One region of the Citrobacter tructae genome, then DNA from elsewhere that is predicted to be linked to it. Evidence: riboswitches for the same ligand, from Rfam matches in the RefSeq annotation. Region 1 holds a riboswitch; each other region holds the start of a gene.

Evidence for each region. A riboswitch is a leader RNA that binds a small molecule or an ion and turns the genes downstream of it on or off. The one in region 1 is predicted to bind thiamine pyrophosphate.
Region 2: linked by a shared signal. The riboswitch ahead of thiM (hydroxyethylthiazole kinase) and the one ahead of thiC (phosphomethylpyrimidine synthase ThiC) in region 1 are both predicted to bind thiamine pyrophosphate.
Region 3: linked by a shared signal. The riboswitch ahead of thiB (thiamine ABC transporter substrate binding subunit) and the one ahead of thiC (phosphomethylpyrimidine synthase ThiC) in region 1 are both predicted to bind thiamine pyrophosphate.

What each region holds. Positions count from the first base shown of each region.
Region 1 covers NZ_CP038469.1:3,138,223-3,148,640, reverse strand. Annotated here, with positions in the region: gene rpoC (DNA-directed RNA polymerase subunit beta') at 1-2,440, shown strand, start outside; gene cspE (transcription antiterminator/RNA stability regulator CspE) at 3,399-3,611, shown strand; gene thiH (2-iminoacetate synthase ThiH) at 3,730-4,863, opposite strand; gene thiG (thiazole synthase) at 4,860-5,630, opposite strand; gene thiS (sulfur carrier protein ThiS) at 5,632-5,832, opposite strand; gene thiF (thiazole biosynthesis adenylyltransferase ThiF) at 5,813-6,571, opposite strand; gene thiE (thiamine phosphate synthase) at 6,564-7,199, opposite strand; gene thiC (phosphomethylpyrimidine synthase ThiC) at 7,199-9,097, opposite strand; TPP riboswitch at 9,186-9,295, opposite strand; gene rsd (sigma D regulator) at 9,345-9,833, opposite strand; gene nudC (NAD(+) diphosphatase) at 9,931-10,418, shown strand, end outside.
Region 2 covers NZ_CP038469.1:336,270-346,687, forward strand. Annotated here, with positions in the region: TPP riboswitch at 1,019-1,115, shown strand; gene thiM (hydroxyethylthiazole kinase) at 1,148-1,936, shown strand; gene thiD (bifunctional hydroxymethylpyrimidine kinase/phosphomethylpyrimidine kinase) at 1,933-2,733, shown strand; gene E4Z61_RS02185 (GntR family transcriptional regulator) at 2,786-3,532, shown strand; gene E4Z61_RS02190 (PfkB family carbohydrate kinase) at 3,506-4,471, opposite strand; gene E4Z61_RS02195 (ADP-ribosylglycohydrolase family protein) at 4,468-5,472, opposite strand; gene E4Z61_RS02200 (nucleoside permease) at 5,469-6,746, opposite strand; gene fbaB (class I fructose-bisphosphate aldolase) at 6,999-8,051, shown strand; gene yegS (lipid kinase YegS) at 8,073-8,972, opposite strand; gene artJ (arginine ABC transporter substrate-binding protein ArtJ) at 9,103-9,834, opposite strand; gene artM (arginine ABC transporter permease ArtM) at 10,014-10,418, opposite strand, start outside.
Region 3 covers NZ_CP038469.1:2,602,283-2,612,700, reverse strand. Annotated here, with positions in the region: gene araD (L-ribulose-5-phosphate 4-epimerase) at 1-601, opposite strand, end outside; gene araA (L-arabinose isomerase) at 654-2,156, opposite strand; gene araB (ribulokinase) at 2,167-3,876, opposite strand; gene araC (arabinose operon transcriptional regulator AraC) at 4,216-5,061, shown strand; gene E4Z61_RS13255 (DedA family protein) at 5,181-5,948, shown strand; gene thiQ (thiamine ABC transporter ATP-binding protein ThiQ) at 5,942-6,643, opposite strand; gene thiP (thiamine/thiamine pyrophosphate ABC transporter permease ThiP) at 6,627-8,237, opposite strand; gene thiB (thiamine ABC transporter substrate binding subunit) at 8,213-9,196, opposite strand; TPP riboswitch at 9,228-9,328, opposite strand; gene sgrR (HTH-type transcriptional regulator SgrR) at 9,362-10,418, opposite strand, start outside.

The sequences.
Region 1 (10,418 bases):
GCTGGGTAAGAAAGCGATCTCCAAAATGCTGAACACCTGTTACCGCATTTTGGGTCTGAAGCCGACCGTTATCTTCGCTGACCAGACAATGTACACCGGCTTTGCTTATGCAGCGCGTTCAGGTGCATCTGTTGGTATTGATGACATGGTCATCCCAGAGAAGAAACACGAGATCATCTCTGAAGCGGAAGCTGAAGTTGCTGAGATCCAGGAACAGTTCCAGTCTGGTCTGGTAACCGCAGGCGAACGTTACAACAAAGTTATCGATATCTGGGCTGCGGCGAACGATCGTGTATCCAAAGCGATGATGGATAACCTGCAAACCGAAACCGTTATTAACCGTGACGGCGTCGAAGAGCAGCAGGTTTCCTTCAACAGCATCTACATGATGGCCGACTCCGGTGCGCGTGGTTCTGCAGCACAGATTCGCCAGCTGGCAGGTATGCGTGGTCTGATGGCGAAGCCGGATGGCTCCATCATCGAAACGCCAATCACAGCGAACTTCCGTGAAGGTCTGAACGTACTCCAGTACTTCATCTCCACGCACGGTGCGCGTAAAGGTCTGGCGGATACCGCACTGAAAACAGCAAACTCCGGTTATCTGACTCGTCGTCTGGTTGACGTCGCACAGGATCTGGTTGTTACTGAAGATGACTGTGGCACGTTGGAAGGCATCACCATGACCCCGGTTATCGAGGGTGGTGACGTTAAAGAGCCACTGCGCGATCGCGTTCTGGGTCGTGTGACTGCTGAAGACGTTCTGAAGCCGGGCACCGCAGATATTCTGGTTCCACGCAACACGCTGCTGCACGAGCATTGGTGTGACCTGCTGGAAGAGAACTCCGTTGACTCCGTCAAAGTACGTTCTGTTGTATCTTGTGACACCGACTTTGGTGTATGTGCGCACTGCTACGGTCGTGACCTGGCGCGTGGCCACATCATCAACAAAGGTGAAGCAATCGGCGTTATCGCGGCACAGTCCATCGGTGAACCGGGTACACAGCTGACGATGCGTACGTTCCACATCGGTGGTGCGGCATCTCGTGCGGCTGCTGAATCCAGCATCCAGGTGAAAAACAAAGGTAGCATCCGTCTGAGCAATGCGAAGTCGGTTGTGAACTCTGCTGGTAAGCTGGTAGTGACCTCGCGTAACACCGAGCTGAAACTGATCGACGAATTCGGTCGTACCAAAGAGAGCTATAAAGTGCCTTACGGTGCTGTTATGGCGAAAGGTGATGGCGAGCAGGTTGCTGGCGGCGAGACCGTAGCAAACTGGGATCCGCACACCATGCCAGTTATCACTGAAGTAAGTGGTTTCATCCGCTTTACTGATATGATCGACGGCCAGACCATTACTCGTCAGACCGACGAACTGACCGGTCTGTCTTCTCTGGTTGTTCTGGATTCCGCAGAGCGTACTGCAGGTGGTAAAGACCTGCGTCCGGCACTGAAAATTGTTGATGCTAACGGTAACGACGTTCTGATCCCAGGCACTGATATGTCTGCTCAGTACTTCCTGCCGGGTAAAGCGATTGTTCAGCTGGAAGATGGTGTTCAGATCAGTGCGGGTGACACCCTGGCGCGTATTCCGCAGGAATCCGGCGGTACCAAGGACATCACCGGTGGTCTGCCGCGCGTAGCGGATCTGTTCGAAGCACGTCGTCCGAAAGAGCCAGCAATCCTTGCGGAAATCAGCGGTATCATTTCCTTCGGTAAAGAAACCAAAGGGAAGCGTCGCCTGGTGATCACGCCGTTAGATGGCAGCGAACCGTACGAAGAGATGATTCCAAAATGGCGTCAGCTCAACGTGTTCGAAGGTGAACGTGTAGAACGTGGTGACGTGGTTTCTGATGGTCCGGAAGCGCCGCACGACATCCTGCGTCTTCGTGGCGTACACGCGGTAACGCGTTACATCACCAACGAAGTACAGGACGTATACCGTCTGCAAGGCGTTAAGATTAACGATAAACACATTGAAGTTATCGTTCGTCAGATGCTGCGTAAAGCGACCATCGACAGTGCCGGTAGCTCCGACTTCCTGGAAGGCGAGCAGGTTGAATACTCCCGCGTCAAGATTGCTAACCGCGATCTGGAAGCGAATGGCAAAGTGGCGGCAACGTATTCCCGCGACCTGCTGGGTATCACCAAAGCGTCTCTGGCAACCGAATCGTTCATCTCTGCCGCATCGTTCCAGGAGACCACACGTGTCCTGACCGAAGCAGCCGTTGCGGGTAAACGCGACGAACTGCGTGGCCTGAAAGAGAACGTGATCGTGGGTCGTCTGATCCCTGCCGGCACCGGTTATGCGTACCACCAGGATCGTATGCGCCGTCGTGCCGCGGGCGAACAGCCGGCTGCACCTCAGGTTACTGCGGAAGATGCATCTGCCAGCCTGGCAGAACTGCTGAACGCAGGTCTGGGCGGCTCTAACAACGATTAATCGTTGCTGACCGTAATGAAAAACCCGCCTCGGCGGGTTTTTTTTTGCCTGAAGTAAAATCTTATGAATACTGTCAATAAAGACATGTCATTAAAAACAGTATTGACACTGTTTTTTAAATCCGTATGTTAATACTTAACAGCAGAGAAATGGTAGTTTGCTGTTAAAGCAGTAAGTGTTAGTAGAGTTCGATAGGGGGATTGCGATAAAGGCCACGAAGTATTTTTTGTATGGGATAGTCGACGTTGAAGTTATTATTTTTCACATCGACAATGCTTTAAGGCTACGTAGTTGATATATCTAATCGCAAAAAGTTAAGCAAGCGCGACGATGTAAGGCCATGATTTAATAGTTAATATTTGCGATTTTTATTATTGAACGATCGCAAGGGAAGTAAGGCCACGCATCAAATAGTATATGTCGCGAGGGGAAGTGTACTTGTTTAGGTCGCCATTCTTGAGTTTGTATATCAAGCTGGCTGAATATGTTTAACGGTAAATAGAGGAAGGTTTAGTTAGTATTATTCTCCAATATTATCTGTGGTAAACGTGTACATTTAAAAAGTAGTACCATCAGCAGTATTAAATTGTAAGTTAATTAATGTTAAATCTGAAGTTTGTAGTAACTTAAAGCCCTGGCTGCAACGGTCAGGGCTTTTATTATATATAAATCAAGGCAATACCGTAGACTTTCAAGCGCAACAGCTCAACATTTCACCTGATGAAGTGCATTAAAAAAATTAATGCTTGCTTAATGATTAGAAGTAAGTCTACTATAGCGACATCGGTTTGGAACACAGACCTTATGAAAGCAGTTTTAGTAAAGCAGTTCTCAGTTCAAGCGTTATCCTCAGATACCCCTTCTTCATGAGCCTCCTCCTAAGTGCCCCATAAGTTAATTTCTGCAAAACAGGCCATCTTCGCTGCATAAGCGGCTCAAAATATGAAAGGAAGTATCTATGTCTAACAAAATGACTGGTTTAGTAAAATGGTTTAACTCTGAGAAAGGCTTCGGCTTTATTACCCCTCAGGACGGTAGCAAGGATGTGTTCGTGCATTTTTCAGCTATCCAGAGCAATGATTATAAAACCTTAGACGAAGGTCAAAAAGTAGAGTTCTCTGTTGAGAACGGTGCTAAAGGCCCGTCTGCTGTTAACGTTATCGCGCTGTAATCGCCGATAATCTCACCAACGCTTACGATAGCGATGAAGGCCAGAGCCTGAGCAGATAAGTGTCAGTGAAGAAAAACCCGCGAAAGCGGGTTTTTTGTTTTATGCGATCGCTCAAGACTTACGATACCTGAGAAGCCCGTCCCAGATAGCTGTCCCAGTCTTTCCACACGGGCTGTAATCCCTGCGCCATTAGCGCTTCAGCAACGTCTTCAGGGCGGCGGTCATCATGTGGAGAAAATTGTTCCAGCTCAGGGTGATTGTCGGCATAGCCACCGGGCTGCGTTTTCGAGAAAGCGCTGACGTTGTTAATCGCCAGCGGGATCATATGATCGCGAAACCACGGTGATTCTCGGGTGGATAGCGACAACTCTATTTCCGGTGCCAGTAAGCGAAACGCACAAATGGTTTGCACCAGTTGGCGTTCGTCCATTAGCGATGCCGGTTCAATCCCCCCGGTACACGGGCGCAGGCGAGGGAACGAGATAGAGTAGCGGCTTTGCCAGTAGTGCTGCTGCATCCACAACAAATGCTCGGCCACCATATAACAATCCACTCGCCAGCTGTCGGATAAGCCAATGAGTGCCCCCAGGCCAATTTTGTCGATACCGGCGTGGCCTAATCGGTCTGGTGTTTCCAGCCGCCAGAAGAAGTCCTGTTTTTTACCTTTCAGATGATGCCGGGCGTAAGTTGCCTCGTGGTAGCTCTCCTGATAAACCATCACGCCATCCAGACCAAGCACCTTCAGCTCAGCATATTCAGCCGCAGACAGGGGTTGCACCTCCATCTGTAAAGATGAAAATTGCTGACGAATGGCGGGCAAATGGCGACGAAAGTAATCCATTCCAACTTTCGCCTGATGTTCACCAGTGACCAGCAGCAGGTGCTCAAAACCCAGCGCCCGAATAGCGTCACATTCGCGGCTGATTTCAGCCTCGTTCAGTGTCTTACGTTTGATGCGGTTGCTCATGGAGAAGCCGCAGTAGGTGCAGTCGTTAGCGCACAAATTTGAGAGATACAGCGGAACGTAAAAACTGACGGTGTTGCCAAAGCGCTGGCGGGTCAGCTTTTGCGCCCGCTGCGCCAGCGGCTCCAGATAATCAGCAGCTGCAGGTGAGAGCAGGGCCATCAAGTCGTCGCGGCTCAGTTGTGAAGTGTTGAGGGCGTGCTCCACATCAGTGGCGGTTTTACCGTTGATACGCAGGCGGATGTCATCCCACTCCAGCTGTCGCCAACGGTCGCTGAACGTTTTCATGCGAAAGCCTCCAGGAATCCGGTTAACGGGCTGGTGGCGTTCGCATGCGAACTTTTGCTTCCCGGTACAGCCTGACGCGCCAGAAGGCCCGCCTCAACCGCCAGCCGGAACGCCGTCGCCATCATCACTGGGTTATCCGCTACGGCAATCGCCGTGTTGACCAGTACCGCGTCGGCACCCATCTCCAGCGCCTGTGCGGCGTGGCTGGGTACGCCGATGCCTGCATCCACCACCACCGGGACGGTTGCCTGCTGAATAATGATCTCCAGCATCGCTTTGGTTTCTAGTCCCTGATTGGAGCCGATGGGCGCGCCAAGCGGCATTATCGCCGCGCAGCCTGCTTCTTCCAGCCGTTTGCACAGCACTGGATCTGCGCCGCAATAAGGCAGCACCACGAAACCCTGCTTCACCAGCGCTTCGGCGGCCTTCAGCGTTTCGATCGGGTCCGGCAGCAACCAGCGGGCATCCGGGTGAATTTCTAACTTCAGCCAGTTGGTGCCCAGCGCTTCGCGCGCCAGCTGCGCGGCAAAGATGGCTTCTTCCGCCGTTTTCGCTCCTGAAGTATTGGGCAGCAACGTCACGCCCGCTTCGACCAGTGGTGCCAGAATGGCATCGTTATGCTGACGTAAATCCACGCGCTTCATCGCCAATGTCACCAGTTGGCTGCCAGAAGCGCGAACAGCCTCCACCATCAGCTGTGATGAGGCAAATTTCCCGGTGCCAGTGAACAGATGTGAATCAAACGTTTTGTCGGCAATACGTAACATATCAACCCCCTGCAATAACCTGAAAAAGCAGGATTTGGTCGCCTTCCTGCACGATTTGCTGTTCCCACTGCTCGCGCGGCAGGATCTGCTGATTGAGCGCCAGCGCCGTTCCCGATTTGAGCTGATTAAGCTCGGTGAGCAGTGCGCTGACCGTTTGCCCTTCGCCACACTGCATTAGCTCATCATTGAACTGAATCTGCATGTTGCCCCCCGCATACCGGACAACCGCTAGCGCGGCGTAACGCCAGGCCGCGCCACTGGCTGGTTTTACCGTCAAACAGGCGTAACTCGCCGCTCGGAGTTTCAATGCCGATGAGGAGTTTGATGGCTTCCAGTGCCTGCATTGTGCCCATGATGCCCACCACCGGGCCGATAATACCTGCGGTACGACAGTTGCGCTCGGGCTCGATGTCGTCTGGCCACAGGCAGCGGTAGCAGCCCTGTTCCCACGGTGGCGTGAGAACCATTAGCTGGCCGCCGAAGCCTACTGCGCTGGCGGTGATAAGCGGTGTATTCAGCCCCACGCAGGCGGCGTTGATCGCCTGACGCGTCGCCATGTTGTCGGTACAGTCGAGCACCACGTCGACACCCGCTACCGCATGCCGCAACGCATCGCCTTGCAGCCGTTGTTTGAGCGCCACCAGTACGATATCCGGGTTGAGCCGTGACAGGCGTTGCTGAGTGACCTGCGATTTCGGGCGCGCAACGTCATCGGTGGTATATAAAATTTGCCGCTGCAGATTACTCAGATGCACATCGTCATCATCCACCAACGTCAATTTACCTACTCCCGCCCCCGCCAGATACAGTGCGGCAGGGGAACCAAGGCCACCCAAACCGACAATCAGCACGTGGCTATCGAGCAGTTTTTGCTGACCCTCTATAGCGATATCGCCGAGCAAGATTTGTCGACTGTAGCGCATAAAATCGCGGTCATTCATCGCCGACTCCCGCAATATCCAGTAGCTGCGCCGTGGCAGTCTGCCAGTCAGCTGCCAGGGTGATGGCGCTGACCACGGCAATGCTGCCGACGCCGGTCTCCAGTACCGTGGGGGCACGTTCAAGGCTGATCCCGCCGATGGCGACGGTAGGGCAGTCGGCCAGTCGTGCAATGTGGCTGGCGAGTTGTACCAACCCCTGCGGGGCGGACGGCATCTGTTTGGTTTGCGTCGGGAAGACGTGCCCCAGCGCGATGTAAGACGGGCGAACGGCCAGCGCCACGTCTATCTCCATATCATCGTGGGTTGACACGCCAAGGCGTAGCCCCGCGACCTGAATCGCCTTCAGGTCAGTGGTTTCGAGGTCTTCCTGCCCCAGATGCACGCCGTAGGCGTTATGTTTGATTGCCAGCCGCCAGTAGTCGTTGATAAACAGGCGGGCGTCATAGCGACGCCCCAGTTTAATGGCGGCGATCACGTCGGCTTCGACCTCTTCGTCACGTTTGTCTTTAATGCGCAGCTGAATTGTACGCACACCCGCTGCCAGTAGTCGTTCAATCCACTCAACGCTATCGACCACCGGGTACAGCCCGAGGCGAAAAGGGACCGTTTGAAAATCAGGCTGGTACATCACGCCTCCTCTTTTTTGAGGTAGATTTCGCCGCCTTTGGCGCGGAAGTTCTCCGACATATCCGCCATCCCCACTTCGATGGTTTGCGCGGCGGCGTAGTCGCGCACTTCCTGGCTGATTTTCATTGAGCAGAATTTCGGCCCGCACATGGAGCAGAAGTGGGCGACCTTGCCGGACTCCTGCGGCAGGGTTTCATCATGATAGGCGCGGGCGGTGAACGGGTCGAGCGCCAGATTAAACTGGTCTTCCCAGCGGAATTCGAAGCGTGCTTTTGACATGGCGTTATCGCGGATCTGCGCGCCCGGATGCCCTTTCGCTAAATCAGCGGCGTGGGCGGCAATTTTGTAGGTAATCAGCCCTTGCTTCACGTCTTCTTTGTTCGGCAAACCGAGATGCTCTTTTGGCGTTACGTAGCACAGCATTGCGCAGCCAAACCAACCAATCATCGCTGCACCAATCCCGGAGGTGAAGTGGTCGTAGCCCGGCGCAATGTCGGTAGTTAACGGCCCTAAGGTGTAGAACGGCGCTTCATGACAGTGATCCAGCTCTTCGGTCATGTTGCGCTGGATCATTTGCATCGGCACGTGGCCTGGGCCTTCAATCATCACCTGCACGTCGTACTCCCAGGCGATTTTGGTCAGTTCGCCCAGCGTATGCAGCTCGGAGAACTGCGCTTCGTCGTTGGCATCCTGAATCGAGCCAGGACGCAAGCCATCGCCCAGCGACAGAGAAACGTCATAGGCGGCGCAGATTTCACAGATTTCGCGGAAGTGCTCGTAGAGGAAGTTTTCCTGATGGTGGGAGAGGCACCATTTCGCCATGATTGATCCCCCACGCGAGACAATACCGGTCAGGCGTTTGGCAGTCATCGGCACGTAACGCAACAGTACGCCCGCGTGGATGGTGAAGTAGTCAACACCCTGTTCAGCTTGCTCCAGTAGCGTGTCGCGGAAGGCTTCCCAGGTCAGATCTTCGGCGATCCCGTTCACCTTCTCCAGCGCCTGGTAGATCGGTACGGTGCCGATCGGTACCGGGCTGTTACGCAGGATCCACTCGCGTGTTTCGTGAATATAGCGCCCGGTTGAGAGATCCATCACCGTATCCGCACCCCAGCGGGTCGACCATACCAGTTTCTCAACTTCTTCTTCGATGGAGGAGGTCACCGCTGAGTTACCGATATTGGCGTTGACCTTCACCAGGAAGTTACGACCGATGATCATCGGCTCTGATTCTGGATGGTTGATGTTGGCAGGGATGATGGCGCGCCCGGCAGCCACTTCATCACGCACGAATTCCGGCGTGATGTTTTCCGGCAGACGCGCGCCAAAGTTCATGCCCGGATGCTGGTGGTGCAACACTTCGCTGCGAATGCGCTCGCGCCCCATGTTTTCGCGGATGGCGATAAACTCCATCTCTGGGGTGACAATTCCCTGACGCGCGTAGTGCAACTGGGTCACGCATTTACCGGATTTCGCGCGTTTGGGTGTCAGTAACCCGCTAAAGCGCAGCGCATCAAGGCCGTCATCGGCCAGACGTTCTTTGGTGTAAGCGGAGCTGCGATCGTCTAACTCTTCGCTGTCGTTACGCGCCGCAATCCATGACTGGCGCAGTTTTGCCAGGCCCTGCTGGACGTTAATCGCCACATCCGGATCGCCATACGGACCGGAGGTGTCGTAAACCGGGATAGCTTCGTTCTCTTCGAACTGCGGATTGTCTTTTGAACCGCCAATCAGCGTTGGGCTGAGCTGGATTTCACGCATCGGAATGCGGATATCCGACTGCGAACCGGTGATGTAGATACGTTTTGAGTTAGGAAAGGCGGTCCCTTCCAACGTGTCGATAAAGTGTTGGGCCTGGGCGCGTTGTTCGCGGCGGGATGGTTTAATTGTGGCAGACATAGCTCATTCCAAAATAAAGTAAGGATATGGCTTGTCAGACGACGGATTGAGTAATGGATGCACGCCGCCTGTAAAGGCAGCAGCATAAAACTGAATTACTCTTGTTCCCTTCGCAGGTATTAGCCTGATCAGGTTCCGCGGATCCCGAATAAACGGTCTCAGCCTACGCTTTCACGTAAGGCACTCCGACAAGAAGTAACCTCAAAAAGAGGTAATGAATGTAAACTACGCGTTAATGCGATAAATCTCAAGCAGGGCGTTTGATCATTGCATTGTCGTGCATCGCATCAAACACCAGCATAATCAGCTTGTCTTCCAGGACAAACCGGGCCTCTAGTACCTCACCGAGATCTGACAATGCCTGTTGAAATTCCAGGAAATTATCGTGATCAATCGCGTTTTCCAGACTGGAATCATAGTAGTCCATGATCAACTGCGTATTGGCTTCCAGTAATGGCCAAATTTTTGTGGCTTTTAAAAGCTGCCCGTTCCCTTCCAATTTATGCAGAATACGTTCATAAATACTGAAGTGTCCGGTGGAGAGGTAGTCGACCAGGCTCTGACAAAAATCATCCAGCGCCTTTTCATTGAGCCGCATGTACGATTCTTTGCCAGGCTTAATGCCAACCAGATTGTAGTAAGCCACGAGCAGGTGCTTACGTACATGTAGCCAGCGATCAACCAGTTTATTACTTCCTCCGACGTGCTCCGTCAGGTTTTCCAGCTGGTTTAGCATGATTGACTCCGCAAGATGGTGTTTAAAAAACTGCTCACCGATAAATGTAAAAATAATGTAAACAACATGCCTGTGAAGCAAAGGTTGCGCAAGAGATATGGATCGTATAATTGAAAATTTAGACAGCGGCTGGTGGATCGTCAGTCATGAGCAAAAATTATGGTTGCCTCGTGGCGAACTGCCCTACGGTGAAGCGGCAAGTTTTGATTTAGTAGGCCAGCGCGCACTTGCGATAGGCGAGTGGGAGGGAGAAACCGTCTGGCTGGTACAGCAGCAGCGCCGTCATGATATGGGCTCGGTACGTCAGGTTATCGATCAGGATGTCGGTCTGTTTCAACTGGCCGGGCGCGGCGTGCAGCTGGCTGAGTTTTACAGCTCACATAAATTCTGCGGCTACTGTGGCCATCCTATGCACCCGAGTAAAACCGAATGGGCAATGTTGTGCAGCCACTGCCGTGAACGTTATTACCCGCAAATTGCCCCCTGCATTATTGTTGCTATTCGCCGTGATGATTCCATTCTGCTGGCTCAACATGTTCGCCATCGCAACGGCGTGCATACTGTGCTGGCTGGTTTTGTGGAAGT
Region 2 (10,418 bases), 2.0 Mb from region 1:
AGTAAAATTACATCAGATTTTAGTGTTGCTAAATATCGCCAGCTAAGAAACTGATTCGACGGAAGCTAGAAGCCACGATAGAGGGAAGGGCATAAGGGAACGATAAAGGAAGAGCATAATAGTTTACTTTTATTATTCCTCTAATGTTGATTTTAGGTATTTGGTTTTCTTTTATTGGTGTTTTGGCTAAAGTCTCTTAGATGCTGAAAAACTTGCTTTTCTGCTATTGGAAATGTTCAAGGTAAATATTCATCTTAAATAGTAACTTCACGGTACTAAAAAACATGTTTTTGTTGCTTTAAGCTCAATAAGTGTAGTTCATAGATGCTCTTGAACATGCTTATTTAGCTTAGAGCTATACATTTATAAAAATCCCTTCCTAATTTGATAAAATGAAATCTCCAATCAGAAATCATTCCTTGTCATATTAGGAAGATTTTTTATTTCTAAATTTCATGAGTGAATAATTATGCCCCGTTCGTTGCTCATGATGTTGAATCTAAGCGCCCTCAATGGGTGGCATTCTGGACTGATTTTTATAGTGCTGAACCTACTAATGATACTGTTAAAACGTTGCTTTCTGGCCTTACTAGCGTTGCCTCAAATGATTCAAAATCAATGATTGATATGTGTAAGGAAGCCTTTGATAGCTACATTGCTTGATCGGTGATTGGTTCGTAGAAATAAGGGATAGTAAACAAACCTCGCTTACTGGCGGGGTTTGTTGTTTTGACCTTCCTTTTATCGGTGATGTTAGTTTTTTGGTTCCCTCCTGCCTAGCGGTGAAGAAGCGATAACCGGGCGTAGGATTTGCTTGTCAAATCCGTACTTTCATACGCTCCTGATTCATTAATCGACTGTTCGAGCGGGTGAACACATTGTGGTGATTGATTACGTGATTTGCCTATTTCCAGTGTGATAAATACTGTGATAAATCGAAAATTCTTGCTCCTGTGGGTAAGCCCCGGTTACACTAAACATATACAAATTTTCAATGTGTAACTGATTGTTTTATAAATGAAATGACTCGGGGTGCCCTTCCTGGTGAAGGCTGAGAAATACCCGTACCACCTGATCTGGATAATGCCAGCGTAGGGAAGTCTGACACTGCCCGTGTCCCTTCTTTCACGCGGGCAGGAGCTGAACCATGCAGCCTGACCTGTACAGCCGCGCACTTGCGGCCCACACCTTGCACCAATTTAGAACGCTTTCCCCCCTCACGCATTGCATGACCAATGAGGTCGTGCAGAGCTTTACGGCCAATACGCTTCTGGCGTTGGGCGCGTCGCCTGCCATGGTGATTGAGCCTGAAGAAGCCAGCCAGTTTGCGGCTATTGCCGATGCGCTGCTGATTAACGTGGGTACCCTGACCGATAGACGCTCCATTGCCATGCGCGCAGCGGTTGAACAGGCGCTGCGGGCTAATACTCCCTGGACGCTCGATCCCGTTGCCGTTGGCGCACTGGAGTTTCGTCGTCATTTTTGCCTTGATTTACTCTCGTTTCAGCCCGCCGCTATTCGCGGTAACGCTTCTGAAATACTCGCTCTGGCAGGGATGATCGCGGGTGGTCGTGGTGTGGATACCACTGACTCTGCTGCTGCCGCTCTGCCTGCTGCGCAGACGCTGGCGCGTCGGGTCGCCACTATCGTGGTAGTGACCGGGGAAGTGGATTACGTTACCGATGGCCAGCGCACTGTGAGCGTGACTGGCGGTGATCCGCTGATGACGCGGGTGGTCGGCACCGGGTGCGCTTTGTCGGCAGTGGTGGCAGCCAGTTGCGCGTTGCAGGGTGACCGACTGGATAATGTTGCTTCCGCCTGTAGCTGGATGAAACAGGCCGGAAAATTGGCCACTGAACAATCAACAGGACCGGGAAGCTTTATTCCGGCATTCCTTGATGCTTTATACAACCTGAACGCACAGGAGCAGGCATGAAACGGATTAACGCATTAACGATTGCAGGAACCGATCCCAGCGGTGGCGCAGGTATTCAGGCTGATTTGAAAACGTTCTCGGCGCTCGGGGCTTACGGTTGCTCGGTCATCACGGCACTAGTGGCGCAAAATACGCGTGGTGTGCAGTCGGTTTATCGGATTGAACCTGATTTTGTGGCTGCGCAACTGGACTCCGTTTTCAGCGATGTGCGCATCGATACCACTAAAATCGGTATGCTGGCAGAAACGGATATTGTGGAGGCGGTCGCTGAGCGTTTACGCCGTCATCAGGTGCAAAACGTGGTGCTCGACACGGTGATGCTGGCGAAAAGTGGCGATCCGCTGCTGTCATCTTCTGCGGTCGAAACGCTGCGTACCCGCCTGTTGCCGCAGGTGTCGATCATCACGCCGAACCTGCCGGAGGCCGCGGCATTGCTTGAAACAACGCATGCCCGCACGGAACAAGAAATGCTGGCACAAGGGCGTGCATTACGGGTGCTGGGCTGCGAGGCGGTGCTGATGAAGGGCGGTCATCTGGATGACGCGCAAAGTCCTGACTGGCTGTTTACTCGCGATGGCGAGCAGCGCTTTACCGCGCCAAGAGTGATGACCAAAAATACACACGGCACCGGCTGTACGCTGTCGGCGGCACTGGCGGCGCTGCGTCCACGTCATGCCAACTGGGCCGATACGGTGCAGGAAGCCAAAATGTGGCTGTCGGCGGCGTTGGCACAGGCAGATACCCTGGAAGTGGGCGAGGGGATTGGTCCGGTTCATCATTTCCACGCGTGGTGGTGACGAACATAAATGCGTATACTGACTGAAGATTCGGCGTCCAGGAAAAAGATAAATGGAACAAGCGCATACCCAGCTTATCGCGCAACTGAATGAACGCATTTCAGCCGCAGATAACACGCCGCTGTATATGAAATTTGCGCAAACGGTGAAAAACGCCGTGCGCAGCGGGATTCTGGAGCATGGAAATATCCTGCCCGGCGAGCGCGATCTCAGCCAGTTGACCGGCGTTTCACGAATTACGGTACGTAAGGCAATGCAGGCGCTGGAAGAAGAAGGCGTAGTGACGCGCGCCCGCGGTTACGGGACGCAGATCAACAACATCTTCGAGTATTCGCTAAAAGAAGCGCGTGGTTTTTCGCAGCAGGTGGTGTTACGCGGTAAAAAGCCGGATACGTTGTGGGTCAATAAGCGCGTGGTGGCATGCCCGGAAGAGGTGGCTCAGCAGTTGGCGATTGCCGTGGGGAATGACGTCTTCCTGCTAAAGCGCATTCGCTACGTAGATGAAGACGCGGTTTCTATTGAAGAGTCATGGGTTCCAGCCCATCTAATCCATGACGTGGATGCCATTGGCGTTTCACTGTATGACTATTTTCGCAGCCAGCATATTTTCCCGCAGCGCACGCGCTCTCGCGTCAGCGCCCGCATGCCGGATGCGGAATTCCAGTCACATATTAAGATGGACAGCAAAGTACCGGTACTGGTGATCAAGCAGGTTGCACTTGATCAGCAGCACCGGCCCATTGAATACAGCATCAGCTATTGTCGAAGCGATCTATACGTCTTTGTGTGCGAGGAGTAACGCGTCCCGAGTTGGGGCGCAATCACCGCCACGATGCCCAACCACCCAAGATCCCACCGCATTGCCAAGCAGCACGGCATCAGCCAATGACCAACCTGATGCCAACCCGGCCAGCATGCCTCCGGCGTGACTGTCACCTGCGCCAATGGTGTCAACAACGGTCGTTGGAAATGCGGGCACGCAACCGGATGTTTGTTCGCTGAAATACCACGCGCCGTCTTTGTCATGGCGAATCACCACCGGTGTGGTAAAGCGCTTCACCCACTCGACACCAAAACATTCGACGTCGGCGCTTAGCCCGAATCGTTCAGCGGCAATCTCTGCCTCCTGGCGATTCAGTGACACAAACGGATGACAGGCCATAATTCGCGCCATTAGAGCATCAGGGATATCGCCGATGCGCGGACCAAAATCGATAAACGGCGTGGCCTCCTCAAGGCCTTCCAGCCACTGCACCAGCAACTCGCCACACGGTGAAGCCAATTGATAGCCTGAAAGATAAACCAGACTGTGGCGCGGGATCTTCAACTGAGCCAACCAGTCGGCGTTCCACTGATTTTCGACACCGCTGAAGGACATAAAGGTGCGTTCGCCATCCGGTTCGACTAACGCCAGACACCAGCCATTATCGCCTTCGGCATTGTCAATCAGACTGTGTAATCCCTCTTTTGCCATCCGGTTACGGATAATATCGGCCCATACTCCCTGACCTAACGGCAATGCATTACTGGCGTCGATACCTAAACGCTTAAGCGCGACGGCAATATTGAGCGCGCAGCCGCCAACGTTCACGCCTTGCTGTTTGAGTTCAATGTCACAGCCGCGCCAGGGAAGGGCATACGCATCGGCAATGACATCAATTACCGCCGCACCTACCACCGTAACTGGCCGCTGTGTGCGTAGTTGCGGGAGAAGTTGTGGCAGACGCATGGTGCTCATAGCGCCTCCCGCTGCTCGCGCAGTCGCATTAATCCACTGGCGTAGCGGATAAAGTCCAACTGATTTACCGTATCGAGCTCATGTTTCAATACCGGGTTAATCGCACTTACTCCGTGTAGCGCGCCGCAAATGGCGGTTGCCATCGCCCCGATGGTATCGGTATCGCCCCCCAGGTTCGCGCACAGAATAGCGCAGCGGTTGGGATCGGTCTGCGCCAGTTCGACCATGGCGATGGCGCAAGGCACGGATTCAATGGTACTGGTTCCGGCTCCCACCACCTGATACAACTGCTCACAGGCAGACTCAATGCCGTCGGCATTACGGACGATTTTCAGCGCCAGTTCAAGGCGTGCAGAGAGAGAGGCGCTAAAGGTGGTGATCCGTTTTTGCTGCGCATGCAGGGCAATGGCAGGCAGCGCGTCCACAATCTCTGACCATTTTTTGCCATCAATGGCGCGTGATACCGCCCATGCGACCACTACTGCACCAGCGATAGCCAGATCCGATTTATGCGTTGGGCTGGATGCCAGCGCCACATCATCGATGAAGGCATCAACATCGCGAGCGGGCAACAGGCATCCCAGCGGAGAAACGCGCATTGCCGCTCCGTTGGTAACTCCGTTGTTCTCCAGTTCGGCGACAGGTTTGCCGTCGCGAATGGCTTTTAGCGCAATTTTTGAGGTCGGGCCGAGCACGTTTTTATTAAAGGCATCAAAACGTTCGGCCCAGGCCAGAATATTGCGACCAATAACGTCTGGTACAATCTCACCGTCGCACTCAAGCAGGGCATCAGCCAGACACAGCGCCATGGACGTGTCGTCAGTGAACTCTGCCTGGTTAAAATAGCAGGCGGCATTATTTTCCGCTGGGCCGGGCAAAAAACGGTCGATCCAGCCGAAATGGGCTTTAACTCGGGTTCTTGGCCACAGTTCCGACGGCATACCCATCGCATCCCCTAACGCCTGCCCATAAAGAGCACCGAGAATACGTTCTGCTTTCATTTTACTTCCCCTTGTTTCAACGCTACATCGCGATCGTCCACCTTAATGGCGGTGATTTCTCTATCTGATTCGCGAAAGAAAATCATAAACATCACGGCAATGACGGCGATCATGACCGCGCCAAATCCCCACATACCAGCCCAGTTAAAGGTAAGACCATTAACTGGTTCCTTATAGGCAAACATTTTTTCCATCATCACCCCGCCCAGACGGTAACCGAGCAGGCTGCCGAATCCCTGACAGCAGAGGGTGATAAGCCCTTGTGCTGCGGTGCGCATGTGTACAGGCGCTTTTTTATCGACATAGATGTAGGCCGTGACGTAGTAGAAGTCGTAACTGACGCCGTGCAGCAGAATGCCGAGAAACAGCAGAGCGTAAGTGAAATATTCTTCCGCGCCGCCGTAAACGAAAAATCCGTAGCGGATAGCCGCAGTAATAAGACCAAGCAGTAATACCTTTTTAATGCCAAAACGTTTGGTGAAAAACGGCAACGCCAGCATAAAGAAGATTTCGGAGAATTGGCCCAGCGTCATCCAACCGGTGGCGTTTTTCATCCCAACTTCTGTCAGGTAACCGTTGGCGAAGATGTAATAGAACGCCAGCGGCATCGCAAACAGGAAAGAGCAAAAGAAAAAGACGAGGAAGTTCTTATCCCGCAGCAGGATCAGTGCATCCAGACCCAGCATGACTTTTAAATCCATTTTGCCGGTACTTTTCGGCGGTGTATCTGGCAAAAAGAAGGCAAAGACGCCTAATAACGCAGAGCTTCCGGCAGTGATAAGTAGAGGAATATTGGTGGGTGAGATGTCGCTATAGCCAAGCATTTGCGGTAAGAAACCGCAGGCTAAACCCGAAGCAATCCAGCCAATAGTGCCCATCACACGGATGCGCGGGAAATCACGTTCAACGTCCCCCACGTTGGCAAACGCGATACTGTTGGTTAGCGCAATCGTCGGCATATAAGTCAACGAATAGGCCAGTAACAGCGGAAAGAATCCGCTGAAAGTGGTTTGCTGGGCAGCGAAGTACATCAAAATAGCGCCGACGAACATCAACACGGCCAGGACTTTTTGCGCGGAGAAAAAACGGTCAGTGACAGAACCGACCAGGATGGGCGACAGGATTGCGGCTATTGCGGTACAGGCATAGGACCAGCCGATCTCCCCGGCGCTAAAGCCACTTTTACTCAGCCACAGCCACAGCGGTACAAACCAGGCGCCCCAGATAAACCACTCTACAAACATCATGAACGACAGCTTAACTGTAGTTTTCATCTTTAAATCCTTCATGACAGGTAAGGTACGCGCTGATAGTACCATTTGATAATACCTTTAAAATACCTTTGCGGTCTAAATTTGACCGCCTTAACATTATTTCTTCCTGAATCGAGCCAGCAGAAGTTGCTGAAAAGTGCGCTAAAGATGGAAAAAAAACGCAGTCGGTACCAGGCTTAATGCTGCCCGCAACAAAGCGGGTCAGGACAATCCACATTCCGGTTTCAAATCGGAAATTACGGGAGCATAGCTATGACTGATATTGCGCAGTTGCTTGGCAAAGATGCCGACAACCTTTTACAGCATCGTTGTATGACCATTCCTTCTGACCAACTTTACCTGCCTGGACATGATTACGTCGATCGCGTGATGGTGGATAACAACCGTCCGCCAGCCGTGCTGCGTAATATGCAGACGCTGTATAACACGGGCCGACTGGCCGGGACAGGTTATCTGTCGATTCTACCGGTGGATCAGGGCGTGGAGCACTCCGCTGGGGCATCGTTTGCTGCTAACCCGCTGTACTTTGACCCGAAGAATATCGTGGAACTGGCTATCGAAGCAGGGTGTAACTGCGTGGCATCGACCTATGGTGTGCTGGCTTCTGTCTCCCGCCGTTACGCACACCGCATTCCGTTCCTTGTGAAGATTAACCACAATGAAACGCTGAGCTACCCCAATACATTTGACCAGACGTTGTATGCCAGTGTAGAACAGGCGTTCAATATGGGCGCAGTTGCGGTAGGGGCAACCATCTATTTCGGTTCAGAGGAATCCCGTCGCCAGATTGAAGAGATTTCTGCCGCGTTCGAGCGAGCCCATGAATTGGGTATGGTCACCGTGCTGTGGGCGTATCTGCGTAACTCCGCGTTTAAAAAAGATGGCGTGGATTACCATGTTTCCGCCGATCTTACCGGGCAAGCTAACCATCTGGCGGCCACTATCGGAGCGGATATCGTTAAGCAGAAAATGGCGGAAAATAACGGTGGGTATAAAGCGGTTAATTTTGGCTACACCGACGATCGCGTTTACAGCAAGCTGACCAGCGACAACCCAATTGACCTGGTACGTTATCAACTGGCGAACTGCTATATGGGGCGCGCCGGGTTAATTAACTCTGGCGGGGCGGCTGGCGGCGAAACCGATCTTAGCGATGCAGTACGTACGGCGGTCATAAATAAACGTGCGGGCGGCATGGGGCTGATTCTTGGACGCAAAGCATTCAAGAAAACCATGGCCGACGGCGTTAAGCTGATTAACGCCGTGCAGGATGTTTATCTGGACAGCAAAGTCACCATTGCCTGATTCCAGTTAGTGGACGCCGTGTTAGCGCAGTAGCGGACAACCCGGCGGCAGTCTGCAACGTAGCGCCGCGGGCAGGATTTCAATATGAAACTCTTGTCCGCTGAGCGGTTCACCATCGAGATTAAAGGTAATTTCGTGCGGTGCGCGGATATCAAACCACGATGATGCGCCTTCAATGATGTTAGGGTTGCCTTCGGATTGTGTTAATGCCGAAAGCAGCCCTGGCAGCAGCTCTTCGCCGGTAAATATACGTAGTTGCAGCAGACCGTCGTTGATCAGCGCCGTCGGGCAAAGCTGTTGCCCACCTCCGGCCTGACGACCATTACCGATGCCGATCACCAGTGCTTTACCCTGCCAGTGAAAATCTTCCCCGCGAATGTCGCAGATGTCGGGCTTGAGAGTATCCATGCGCATTAAACCGTGAATAAAGTACGATACGCCACCTAACGCGGCCTTGAGTTTTTCTGGCGTCTCGGTAGTGATGCGTGTGCCGAAGCCGCCGGTCGCCATGTTGATAAAACAGGTTTTATCGTTGACCTGCACCATATCGATCTCTGTCGCATTTGCGGCGATAGCCAGCTTTAACGCCTTATCAATGTCGTCGGGTATACCAACGCTGGTGGCAAAGTCATTCGCCGTTCCCAACGGTAAAATCCCAAGCGCAGGAATATTGCCGCCCTGCGATTGGATCAGTGCCGTCGAGACTTCGTTGATGGTGCCGTCGCCGCCGCCGGCAATGACCGTTGCAACGCCCAACTGGCGGGCTTCGTCAACGTAGCGGCGGGCATCACCTTTTTCCCAGGTGACGCGCACGTGGATTTCCACACCCTCATCGCGCAGCAGAGCAATCGCCTCGCGCAGGGGAAGATTATCAGCACTTTTTCCATTGAGGATCAGTAAGCTGGCAGGGAATGCTATCATCCTATGGCCTCACTTTTATCGTTTTAACAAGTGTATGCCAGGAATGCGTTTGTGGCGTAAGAACTGACTGAAAGCACGGGCGCTAAACGTAAAAAAGCCGCGATTAGCGGCTTTTCAGACAGGGCAGGGATTACTGCGGGAACCACTGGTCGCTGATTTTTTGGTACGTGCCGTCAGTTTTGATGGCAGCCAGCGCGCTATTCAGTTTTTCCAACAGAGCTTTGTTATCCGGGCGAACGGCAATGCCAAGACCGGTGCCGAAGTATTGCGGATCGGTGACTTTGTCCGTTGCCACGCCTAATTGCGGGTTGGTTTTCAGCCACTCGTTAACGACGGCGGTATCGCCAAATACGCCATCAATACGGCCATTTTTCAGGTCGATAATCGCATTCTGATAGCTGTCGTAGGCCACGGTTTTTACTTCAGGATGTTTGTCTTGCAGGTATTTCTGGTGCGTGGTGCCGTTTTCCATCCCAATGCGTTTACCTTTCAGATCGGCAAAAGTTTTATAGGTGTCTTTTTTCGCAATCACCAGCGCGGAGTTGGCATAGTAAGGCTGAGTAAATGCCACCTGTTTGCTACGCTCAGGCGTGATGTCCATTCCGGAAATCACCGCATCATATTTTTTGAATTTCAGCGCGGGGATCAGGCTGTCGAAAGCGTGATTAGTAAAAGTACAGTCAGCCTGCATTTGTTTGCACAGCGCCGTTGCCAGGTCGATGTCAAAACCGACAATTTTATTGCTGGCGTCAAGCGATTCAAATGGCGGGTAAGTTGCTGATACACCGAAATTAATTTTATCAGCAGCTGAGGCGCCAGCGGCGAAAGTAGCCAGTAATGCGGCCAGGACTAACTTTTTCATGGTAGAACTCCCGTCTGTCAATCTTATGATTATTTACCGTGTCTGCGGCGTGGATTAACAATGCCAGTTAATGAATTTATATGCAATAAAAACGATTAATTATTTTTAGTTAAATAAAAAAAGGCGGACAGCCCAGAGACATGCCCGCCTTTAATAATCTAATTTATGCAACTACTGACTTAATTCCGATGTTCAAACGCCAGCGCTTTACGCTCGATTAAGCGCATCATCAACGTCAGCAGCCCGTTAACAATCAGATAAATCACGCCCGCCGCGCCGAAGACCATAACGTCATAGGTACGACCATACAACAGTTGGCTGTAACCCATGACTTCCATCAGCGTGATGGTGTAGGCGAGAGAGGTACTTTTAAACACCAGCACCACTTCATTGGAATACGAGGAGAGGGCACGTTTAAAGGCGTACGGCAGCAAAATGGCCAGTGTGTCTTTTTTGCTCATCCCCAGCGCACCACAGGATTGCCACTGACCTTCCGGGATCGCGCGGATAGCACCGTAGAACAGCTGCGTGGTATACGCGGCACTGTTTAGCGACAGTGCAATCAAGGCGCACAGCCACGGTTC
Region 3 (10,418 bases), 540 kb from region 1:
GGCAGAAGATGCCCATATAGGCCACTTCCTCCAGTACAATCGCGTTATGTACTGCATCTTCAGCGTTTTTCCCCCACGCAAATGGGCCGTGAGAGTGCACCAGCACCCCCGGCATTTGCGCTGCGTCAATGCCTTGCTTCTCGAAGGTTTCAACGATCACATTACCGGTTTCCCACTCATATTCGCCGTTAATCTCGCTATCGGTCATTTTACGCGTGCAGGGAATTGAACCATAGAAATAGTCTGCGTGGGTGGTGCCTGTGGCCGGAATCGACTGACCTGCCTGCGCCCAGATAGTCGCGTGACGCGAATGAGTGTGGACAATGCCGCCAATGCTCGGGAATGCTTGATACAGAAGACGGTGAGTGGGCGTATCGGAAGAGGGTTTTTTCTTACCTTCTACAACTTCACCTGTGGCGATACTGACCACCACCATGTCTTCTGCGGTCATTACGCTGTAATCGACCCCGGAAGGTTTAATCACAAACACGCCGCGTTCACGGTCGACGGCGCTGACGTTCCCCCAGGTCAGCGTCACCAGGTTATGTTTCGGTAGCGCCAGGTTGGCTTCCAGCACCTGATGTTTTAGATCTTCTAGCATTTTTTTCTCCCTGCCTGATGGCGGCATGAACGCTGCCATCAGGCAAAAGCGCTTAGCGTTTAAAACCGTAATACACGTCGTTCCAGCGCAGCGCGTCCTTAAAGGTCGGCAGGCGGGTATCGTTGTCGATCACGGCGATCTCAATATCGTGCATTTCAGCGAACTGACGCATGTCATTCAGATCCAGCGCATGGCTGAAGACGGTGTGGTGCGCGCCACCGGCAAGGATCCACGCTTCAGAAGCCGTTGGCAGATCCGGCTGGGCTCTCCACAGCGCATTCGCCACCGGCAGTTTCGGCAGGTCGTGCGGCGTTTGTACCGTGTCGATGCAGTTGACCAGCAGGCGATAGCGATCGCCGAGATCAATCAGGCTGGCAACGACGGCTGGGCCGGTTTTGGTGTTGAAGATAAGACGGGCTGGATCGTCTTTACCGCCAATGCCGAGATGCTGCACGTCGAGGATCGGTTTTTCTTCCACTGCGATGGATGGACACACTTCCAGCATGTGCGAGCCAAGTACCAGATCGTTGCCTTTCTCGAAGTGGTAGGTGTAATCCTCCATAAATGAGGTACCGCCCTGCAGACCGGTTGACATCACCTTCATGATGCGAAGCAGCGCGGCGGTTTTCCAGTCGCCTTCGCCCGCAAAGCCGTAGCCTTGCTGCATCAGACGCTGTACGGCCAGGCCTGGCAGTTGTTTCAGACCGTGCAAATCTTCAAATGTGGTGGTAAAGGCGTGAAATCCGCCCTGTTCGAGGAAGCGCTTCATGCCCAGTTCGATACGGGCTGCTTCCAGTACGTTTTGACGCTTGTCACCGTTGATTTGCGTGGCTGCCGTCATGGTGTAGGTGCTTTCATACTCGTCGATCAGTGCGTTGATTTCGCCGTCGCTAACTGCATTTACCACCTGTACCAGATCGCCTACAGCCCAGGTGTTCACCGAGAAGCCGAATTTGATTTGCGCAGCCACTTTATCGCCGTCAGTGACCGCCACTTCACGCATATTGTCGCCAAAACGGCAGACTTTCAGATGACGGGTATCCTGTTTGGACACGGCCTGGCGCATCCAGGAGCCGATACGTTCGTGAGCTTGTTTATCCTGCCAATGACCGGTGACTACGGCATGCTGCTGGCGCATACGTGCGCCGATGAAGCCAAATTCACGGCCGCCGTGTGCGGTCTGGTTCAAGTTCATAAAGTCCATATCAATGCTGTCCCACGGCAGGGCGGCGTTGAATTGGGTATGGAACTGCATTAGCGGTTTGTTGAGAATGGTCAGGCCGTTGATCCACATTTTGGCCGGAGAGAAGGTGTGCAGCCAGACCACCAGACCTGCGCAGCGATCGTCATAGTTAGCGTCACGACAAATAGCGGTAATTTCGTCAGGTGAAGTACCCAGCGGTTTTAACACCAGTTTGCAGGGTAGTTTAGCTTCAGTATTCAGTGCGTTAACGACATGCTCGGCATGTTGGGTTACCTGACGCAGGGTTTCAGGGCCATACAGGTGCTGGCTACCAATCACAAACCACACTTCATAGTTATCAAAAATCGTCATTGTCGTGTCCTTAATGTGTCAGGGTTGCCTGGTCTACCGGGGCTTTTTGCGCCGGTGCGGCTGTCGGAAGGTATTGTTGTTCAGCGCTAACCGCCCACTGTTGGTAGCGGCGGTAAAGCTGTTCAAAACGTTGAGCCTGCTCTGGGCGAGGTTGCAGTGTGTTTTCCACGGCACTCGCCATTTTTTGCTGCGCGGCAGGGATATCGGCGTGTACTTTCGCGGCAACGGCGGCAAAGATAGCCGCACCGAGTGCGCAGCACTGGTCTGACGCAACAATCTGTAGCGGACGGTTAAGCACATCGCAGCAGGCTTGCATGATGACCGGGTTTTTACGGGCGATGCCGCCAAGCGCCATCACGTTGTTAACCGCAATACCTTGTTCGGTGAAGCATTCCATGATGGCGCGTGCGCCAAACGCCGTTGCAGCAATCAGGCCGCCAAACAGCGCCGGTGCGTCGGTTGCCAGATTGAGATCGGTGATGACCCCTTTCAGGCGCTGGTTGGCATTTGGCGTACGGCGGCCGTTGAACCAGTCGAGTACCACCGGCAGATGATCCAGAGACGGATTTTTTGCCCAGGCTTCGGTCAGTGCAGGCAGCAGGTGCTTTTGGCTGGCTTTAATCTGCGTTTTCAGCTCCGGGTGCTGCACGGCAAGCTGCTCCAGCGGCCAGCTCAGCACGCGGCTAAACCAGGCATAGATATCGCCGAAGGCAGACTGACCCGCCTCCAGGCCAATAAAATGCGGTACGACGCTGCCATCAACCTGGCCGCAAATGCCTTTCACCGCACGTTCGCCGACGCTGTGTTTGTCGGCAATCAGAATGTCGCAGGTCGACGTGCCGATGACTTTCACCAGCGTATTGGGTTGTGCGCCCGCACCGACCGCGCCCATATGGCAGTCAAAAGCGCCGCCAGCAATCACCACGCTTTCCGGTAGTCCCAGACGCTGCGCCCACTCGGCGCTCAGCGTGCCAACCGGCAGGTCGGCGGTGAAGGTGTCGGTGAACATCGGGTATTGCAGGTGTTGGTTGATGAGCGGGTCGAGTTCATCAAAGAAGCTGGCAGGTGGCAGGCCACCCCAGCTTTCATGCCACAGGGATTTATGCCCGGCGCTACAGCGCCCGCGACGAATATCCTGCGGACGCGTGGTGTCAGAGAGCAAGGCTGGGATCCAGTCGCACAGCTCAATCCAGGACACGGCAGCCTGCGCGACCGCGTCGTCCTGGCGAGTCACGTGGAGGATTTTTGCCCAGAACCATTCGCTGGAATAAATGCCCCCAATATAGCGGGAGTAATCGACCTTGCCCGGCGTATGGCACAGGCGGGTAATTTCTTCGGCTTCTTCAACTGAGGTGTGATCTTTCCACAGGACGAACATCGCGTTCGGGTTTTCGGCGAATTCCGGTCGCAGCGCCAGGACGTTGCCGTCGGCATCGATGGGCGCTGGGGTTGAGCCGGTACTGTCCACACCAATCCCGACCACTGCTGCACGTTGTTCTGCACTCAGTTCGGCAAGAACGGTTTTCAGCGCTGATTCCATGGATTCAATGTAGTCACGCGGGTGATGACGAAACTGGTTGTTTGGGCCATCGCAATATTGTCCTTCCTGCCAACGCGGGTACCACTCTACGCTGGTGGCGATCTCCTCGCCGGTGGCACATTCCACCACCAGAGCGCGTACTGAATCACTACCAAAATCGAGGCCAATTGCAATCGCCATCGTCTTACTCCATCCAAAAATACGGGTATGGATAAACAGTAGATAATGGGGGTAAAAACCGTCAGGCAGGATTCGCTAATCTTATGGACTAAAATGCTGTTACATCACAAAGTGTGACGCCGTGCAAATATTCAATGTGGACATTTCTGCCGTAGTTATAGACACTTTTGTTAGCCATTTTTATCGTTGGCGTAGGACATGTTTTTTGCAAAGTGCTTTTCACAAGCGGGGTTGATGGTCCATCACTGAAACCACAGCGGTCTACAGGGGCGACGGCGAGGATGTCTTGCATAATATGGACGATTTGTTTCTTATCAGAACACCGGGAGTATTGAAATTATGGCTGAACCGCAAAACGATCCCCTGTTGCCGGGCTACTCATTTAACGCACATTTAGTGGCGGGATTAACCCCTATCGAGGCGAACGGATACCTGGATTTTTTTATCGACAGGCCGCTGGGTATGAAGGGTTATATCCTGAACCTGACTATTCGTGGGGAAGGGGTCATCAACAATCAGGGCAAGCAGTTTGTCTGCCGGCCGGGTGATATTTTGCTGTTTCCTCCGGGTGAAGTTCACCATTACGGCCGCCATCCCGATGCCAGCGAATGGTATCACCAGTGGGTCTACTTTCGGCCTCGTGCTTACTGGCAGGAGTGGCTCACCTGGCCAGCTATTTTTGCCCAGACCGGCTTCTTTCGACCGGATGAAGCGCATCAGCCGCACTTCAACGAACTATTCGGGCAGATAATCAGTGCCGGGCAACGGGAAGGACGCTACTCCGAACTGCTGGCGATTAACTTGCTTGAACAACTGCTGCTCAGACGTATGGAAGCGATTAACGAATCGCTGCATCCGCCAATGGATAACCGCGTGCGCGATGCCTGCCAGTACATCAGCGATCACCTGGCGGACAGCAATTTTGATATTGCCAGCGTCGCGCAGCATGTCTGTCTGTCGCCTTCTCGTTTGTCGCATCTGTTCCGCCAGCAGCTCGGTATCAGCGTACTGAGCTGGCGTGAGGATCAGCGTATCAGCCAGGCGAAGCTCTTGTTAAGCACCACGCGCATGCCGATTGCTACCGTCGGTCGCAACGTCGGGTTTGACGATCAGCTATATTTCTCCCGCGTTTTTAAAAAATGTACTGGCGCGAGCCCGAGCGAGTTTCGTGCCGGCTGTGAATAAAAAGTGAATGATGTGTCCGAAAAGTTGTCATATCTCGCAAACTATTCAGACAAATGATGGCTTGACGAAGTTGAGAAGGGTTATCAGAATCCTTGCTTCGAAAATCTGACGGACACATTATGCAAGCATTGCTGGAACACTTTATCCTCCAGTCCGCCCTGTACTCTCTGATCGCCGTACTTCTGGTGGCCTTTTTGGAGTCGCTGGCGCTGGTTGGCCTGATTCTGCCTGGCACCGTGTTGATGGCCGGACTGGGTGCGCTGATTGGCAGCGGTGAACTAAACTTCTGGCACGCCTGGCTTGCGGGCATTGTCGGTTGTCTGATGGGCGACTGGATCTCCTTCTGGTTGGGGTGGCGTTTTAAAAAGCCGCTGCACCGCTGGTCTTTTATGAAAAAGAACAAAGCGTTACTGGATAAAACTGAGCATGCGCTCCATCAGCACAGCATGTTTACTATTCTGGTAGGACGTTTTGTTGGCCCGACGCGACCGCTGGTGCCGATGGTGGCGGGGATGCTGGATCTGCCTGTCGCGAAATTTATTGTGCCCAATATCATCGGCTGCGTACTGTGGCCACCGTTCTATTTTCTGCCGGGTATCCTGGCGGGTGCGGCAATAGATATTCCCTCCGATGTACAAAGTGGCGATTTCAAATGGCTGTTGCTGGCGACCGCGCTGCTGCTGTGGGTTGGGGGCTGGTTGTGCTGGCGACTGTGGCGAAGCGGCAAAGCCGCTGTCGATCGCTTAAGCGCCTGGTTGCCGCGAGGTCGTCTGCTGTATCTGGCACCGCTTGTTCTCGGTATCGGTGTTGTGGCGCTGGTTGCCCTGGTGCGCCATCCATTGATGCCTGTCTATATTAATATTTTGCGCAAAGTCGTTGGCTACTGACGTTCAATGCCGAGCAATGCTGAGGCGTTGGTGTGACCGCTTAACAATTCATCCGTTTTGCCTTGCCACGCAATGCGTCCGTCGGCGACAACGATTGAGCGTGGCGCAATACGCGCGGCGTCTTCTACGCTGTGTGACACCATCAGCAGAGTCAATTGCTTCTCACGACAAACGTCGGCCACCAGCGTTAGCATCTCCTGACGCAGCGCAGGGTCGAGTGCGGAGAATGGTTCATCAAGCAGCAAAATGGGTTGTTCCCGCACCAGGCAACGCGCCAGCGCCACGCGCTGTCGCTGCCCGCCGGAAAGCTCGCCGGGAAGCCGCTCCAGCAGCGTGTCGAGCCCCATCTGCCGGGCAATGTGGTGCATTTTATCCCGCTGTTGTGCGTTCAGTTTCAACCCCGGATTGAGACCGAGAGCGATGTTCTGTTGTACGCTCAGGTGGCTGAACAGATTGTTTTCCTGAAAAAGCATCGAGACAGGCCGACGAGAAGGCGGCGTGATCGTGTGATCTTCTCCCTCAATCAACATTGTGCCGCTGGCTGGTGCCAGAAAACCGGCAATCAGGTTCAAAAGCGTGCTTTTTCCGGCACCGCTGGGTCCGAGCACGGCGACCTGCTCACCGCGGGCGATCGACAGCGAAAAGCGCATGGGCAAATGGTGATACAGCCATGTGATATCAATCAGTTTTAACATTTCGACCCGGTAATTTCTCAATAACGGTAAACAGCGTAAAGCACAGGAACAGCAGCAATAATGCGGTGACTGCACCATCCTGGCTGCGATAGGAGCCAATCTGCTGATACAGATAAAACGGTAGCGTGCGGAAATCCTCGTTGCCAAACAGTGCTACCACGCCAAAATCACCAATCGACAGTACACAGGCAAAAGCCATCGCCTGCGCCAGCGGACGCTTCAGTGCACGCAACTCAACCACTTTCAGCCGTGACCACCCTTCAATTCCTAAAGACTGACACAACATACTGTAGCGTGCCGTCACGTCACGCATCGGGTTTTCCAGTACTTTCAGCGCGTAGGGGATGGCCATCAGCGCATTGGTAAAAATCACAATGCCGTCTGCAGAGTCTGGCAGTCCGATACTATTGTTGAGCAGCAGGAAAAATCCGGTAGCCAGCACGATGCCCGGCATGGCGAGGATCAGCATGCCGCTAAGCTCCAGCGCCTGACCTGCCAGTACCTGCTGTCGGGCACGCAGTTCGCGACTGCTCCACAGCAGCATCATGGTGAGTACAACGCATAACGCTCCTGCCGCCAGCGCAATGCGCAACGAGGTCCACAGGGCTTGCCACAATATGGGCTGTGCAAGCACATCCAGTATATGGCGGTTGAAACCATCGATAATCACCGCCAGCAGTGGCGGCAGTAACAGCAGCAGCGCCAGAATAATCAGTAGTGAGTCGGCCAGTCGACTGTGCAGGCGGTCGTCGGGATCGCGCCAGCCCTGGACCAGCGTCGTGCCTGGGGCGATCGCCCGGCTCAAACGTTGGCTGAGCAGCACCAGCGCTAAGCAGCAAATCATTTGGATCAGCGCCAGCATAGCGGCGCGCGCGGGATCGTAGTCGAAACTCAGCGCCTGATAGATAGCCAGTTCTATGGTGGTCGCTTGTGGGCCGCCACCGAGTGATAGCACGGTAGCAAAACTGGCGAAGCACAGCATAAAGATGAGCGCCGCCACGGGGGGGATCTGGCGGCGCAGCCACGGCCATTCGACAAAGCGGAAGAAATGCCAGCCGCGCATGCCCAATTGTGCGGCTAGCTGCCGCTGTTCGCCGGGAATATTCTCCAGCGACTGCAGCAGTAAACGACTCGCCATTGGGAGATTGAAAAAGACGTGGGCCAGCAGAATGCCCTGCAGGCCGTACGGTGAAAACGTCCACTCCAGGCCGAATGCCTGCCAGATAGAGGCCAGCCAACCCTGGCGACCGTAGACGCTAAGGATGCCAAACACGGCGACCAGCACCGGCAGGATCAACGTCATTGCGCACAGGCGCAGCAGCGCCATACGTCCGGGGAAACGGCGACGATAAAGCGCGCGGGCGAGGAAGATTGCCGGAATCACGGATAGCGCGGCGGATAAAAATGCCTGCCAGAAGGAAAAACGTACCACGTGCCACAGGTAGCTGTCCTGCCAAAGCGTGCGCCAGTCTCCCTGGGGGGCGTTAAGCCACAGCGCCAGAAATGCCGCCAGGGCGACAGCCACTATCAGCGTAGCGGCCGAAAGCCCTGGGATCAGCCAGCCGGGAATTAACGGCTGACGGCGCGTTGCCATGCGTTAATCCAGGTTTGACGTTGAGTAGCGACCTGCTGCGGGGTGAATTCCAGCGCGGTAGACGGTTTTTCCAGTTGCGCAATGCCTGGGGGAAGCGTGACCTGGGTCACTGGATACATCCAGTTGCCGGTTGGAATCGCATTCTGAAACGCCGGAGAAACCATAAACGTCAGGAATTTTTCCGCCAGTTCAGGCTGCTTGCTGGCTGCAGTGCGCGCGGCGACTTCAACTTGCAAATAGTGTCCTTCGCTAAAATTGGCGGCGGCGTAGTTGTCTTTCTTCTCTTCGATGATGTGATAGGCCGGGGAAGTGGTATAGCTCAGCACCAGATCGCTTTCACCCTTCAGGAACAAGCCGTAAGCTTCACTCCAGCCCTTGGTGACGGTGACGGTTTTCGCCGCCAGTTTCTGCCAAGCCTCAGGGGCTTTATCGCCGTACACTTTCTGCATCCACAGCAGCAGGCCCAGACCCGGCGTGCTGGTGCGCGGATCCTGATAAATCACGCGCCATTTCTGGTCGCTCTCGACCAGCTCTTTCAGGCTCTTCGGCGGATTTTTCAGCTTGTTTTTGTCATAAACGAAGGCGAAATAGCCGTAATCAAACGGGACAAAGGTGTCGTTTTTCCAGCCACCAGGAACAACGACGGCGTCGTTCGCCACATTGCTTTTGGCGAACAGTTTGGTCTGCATCGCCGCATCGAGCAGGTTGTTGTCCAGACCGAGCACCACATCGGCTTTACTGTTTTTTCCTTCCATGCGCAGGCGGTTAAGCAGCGATACACCATCTTCCAGTGCTACCAGCTTCAACTCGCAGTTGCAGTCGGCTTCAAAGGCTTTTTTGATGGTTGGGCCGGGCCCCCAGTCGGCGGCGAATGAATCATAGGTATAGACAGTCAGAACGGGTTTAGCGAAGGCAGGCGCTGCGCACAACAACAGCAGGGGAAGACATTTTTTTAACACTTTGCACCTCAAGAGTTGGGTGGCAAAGGACTTGAGTTGCAGCCTCAAATCCCTTCGCCGGCATTATCCGGATCAGGTTCGACGGGTATTTTCTCAGCCCGCGCACTCGGCGCAGCACCCCGTTGAGAACGGCGTTAGTGTAATGATTTTGTTGCCCGGCAGCAATTAAGGATCCGGCGGCGCAAACCAGGCCGATTTAAAATCAAACCAGCCGAGGGTATTCATCCGTAGCCCGCGCATACTGCGCTGCCCTTGAATGATCAACCAGTGATGGATCAGCGGCACAATCGCTTTACTGGCAAGCAGTTGCTGGCACCATGCCGCAAGGCTCATTTCGCCGGTTCGCCAGCGGGCGGCATCGCTTTCCCAGTCCAGAGAAATACAGTTTTGTAGCAGCGGGACTTCGCATAAATGTGCGAACAGTGAGAAGTCCAGCGGCAAGGTAAAGTTGGCGCTGTTGAGCCAGATATCGCTGACGGTCTCGCCTGCGTGCCATTGATCGTAGTCGATCTCCTGAATATTCAACTGTACCTGATGCTCCGCCAGCAACGTTTTCATGATCTGCGCGATAATCCGGTGTTCGATGTGATCGCGGTAGTAGGTGATCGTCAGCGTTTCCAGCCCGGCTGGTTTTTCACCATGACCGGGTTTGGCATGATGCCAGCGAGGCAGTAATCCATAGGCGGGAAACCACAGTCGCTGGTACTGTTCATCGGCGTGGCAGATTAAATTCGTCGGTGAGAGAATGCGGCTTATCCATTCGCGCACCTCCTTATTTGCCCCGCGCTGGGATCGGGAATCAAACAGCATGTAGTAGCAACCTTCTTCCAGACGGCTTTCGATTGCCTTTTCATCTTCCGTAGGTCCTTTGAGCGTTAATCCGCCGCCAGGCTCCTCGGCGATGTCGGGTAATACCCACACATTCACTTCGTCGATCAGCGCCCGGTAGCCAAAATAATCATCAAAGGCGTGAATTTTTAGCTGGTTACTCGTATTGCGGGTGACCGCATACGGGCCGGTGCCGATCGGGTGGCTGGAAAAATTATTCAGCGTTTCCCATTCGCGCGGCAGGATCATGGCGGGCACTTGCCCGAGTAACCAGGGTAACCAGCGATCCGGTTGGGCCAGGTGGATGTCCAGCGTCCAGGCCGTGGGAGAGGCGATGTGCGTAATGTGCGAGTACAGCGGCAGGCTGTTGATACGCATCAGTGAGGTGATGACA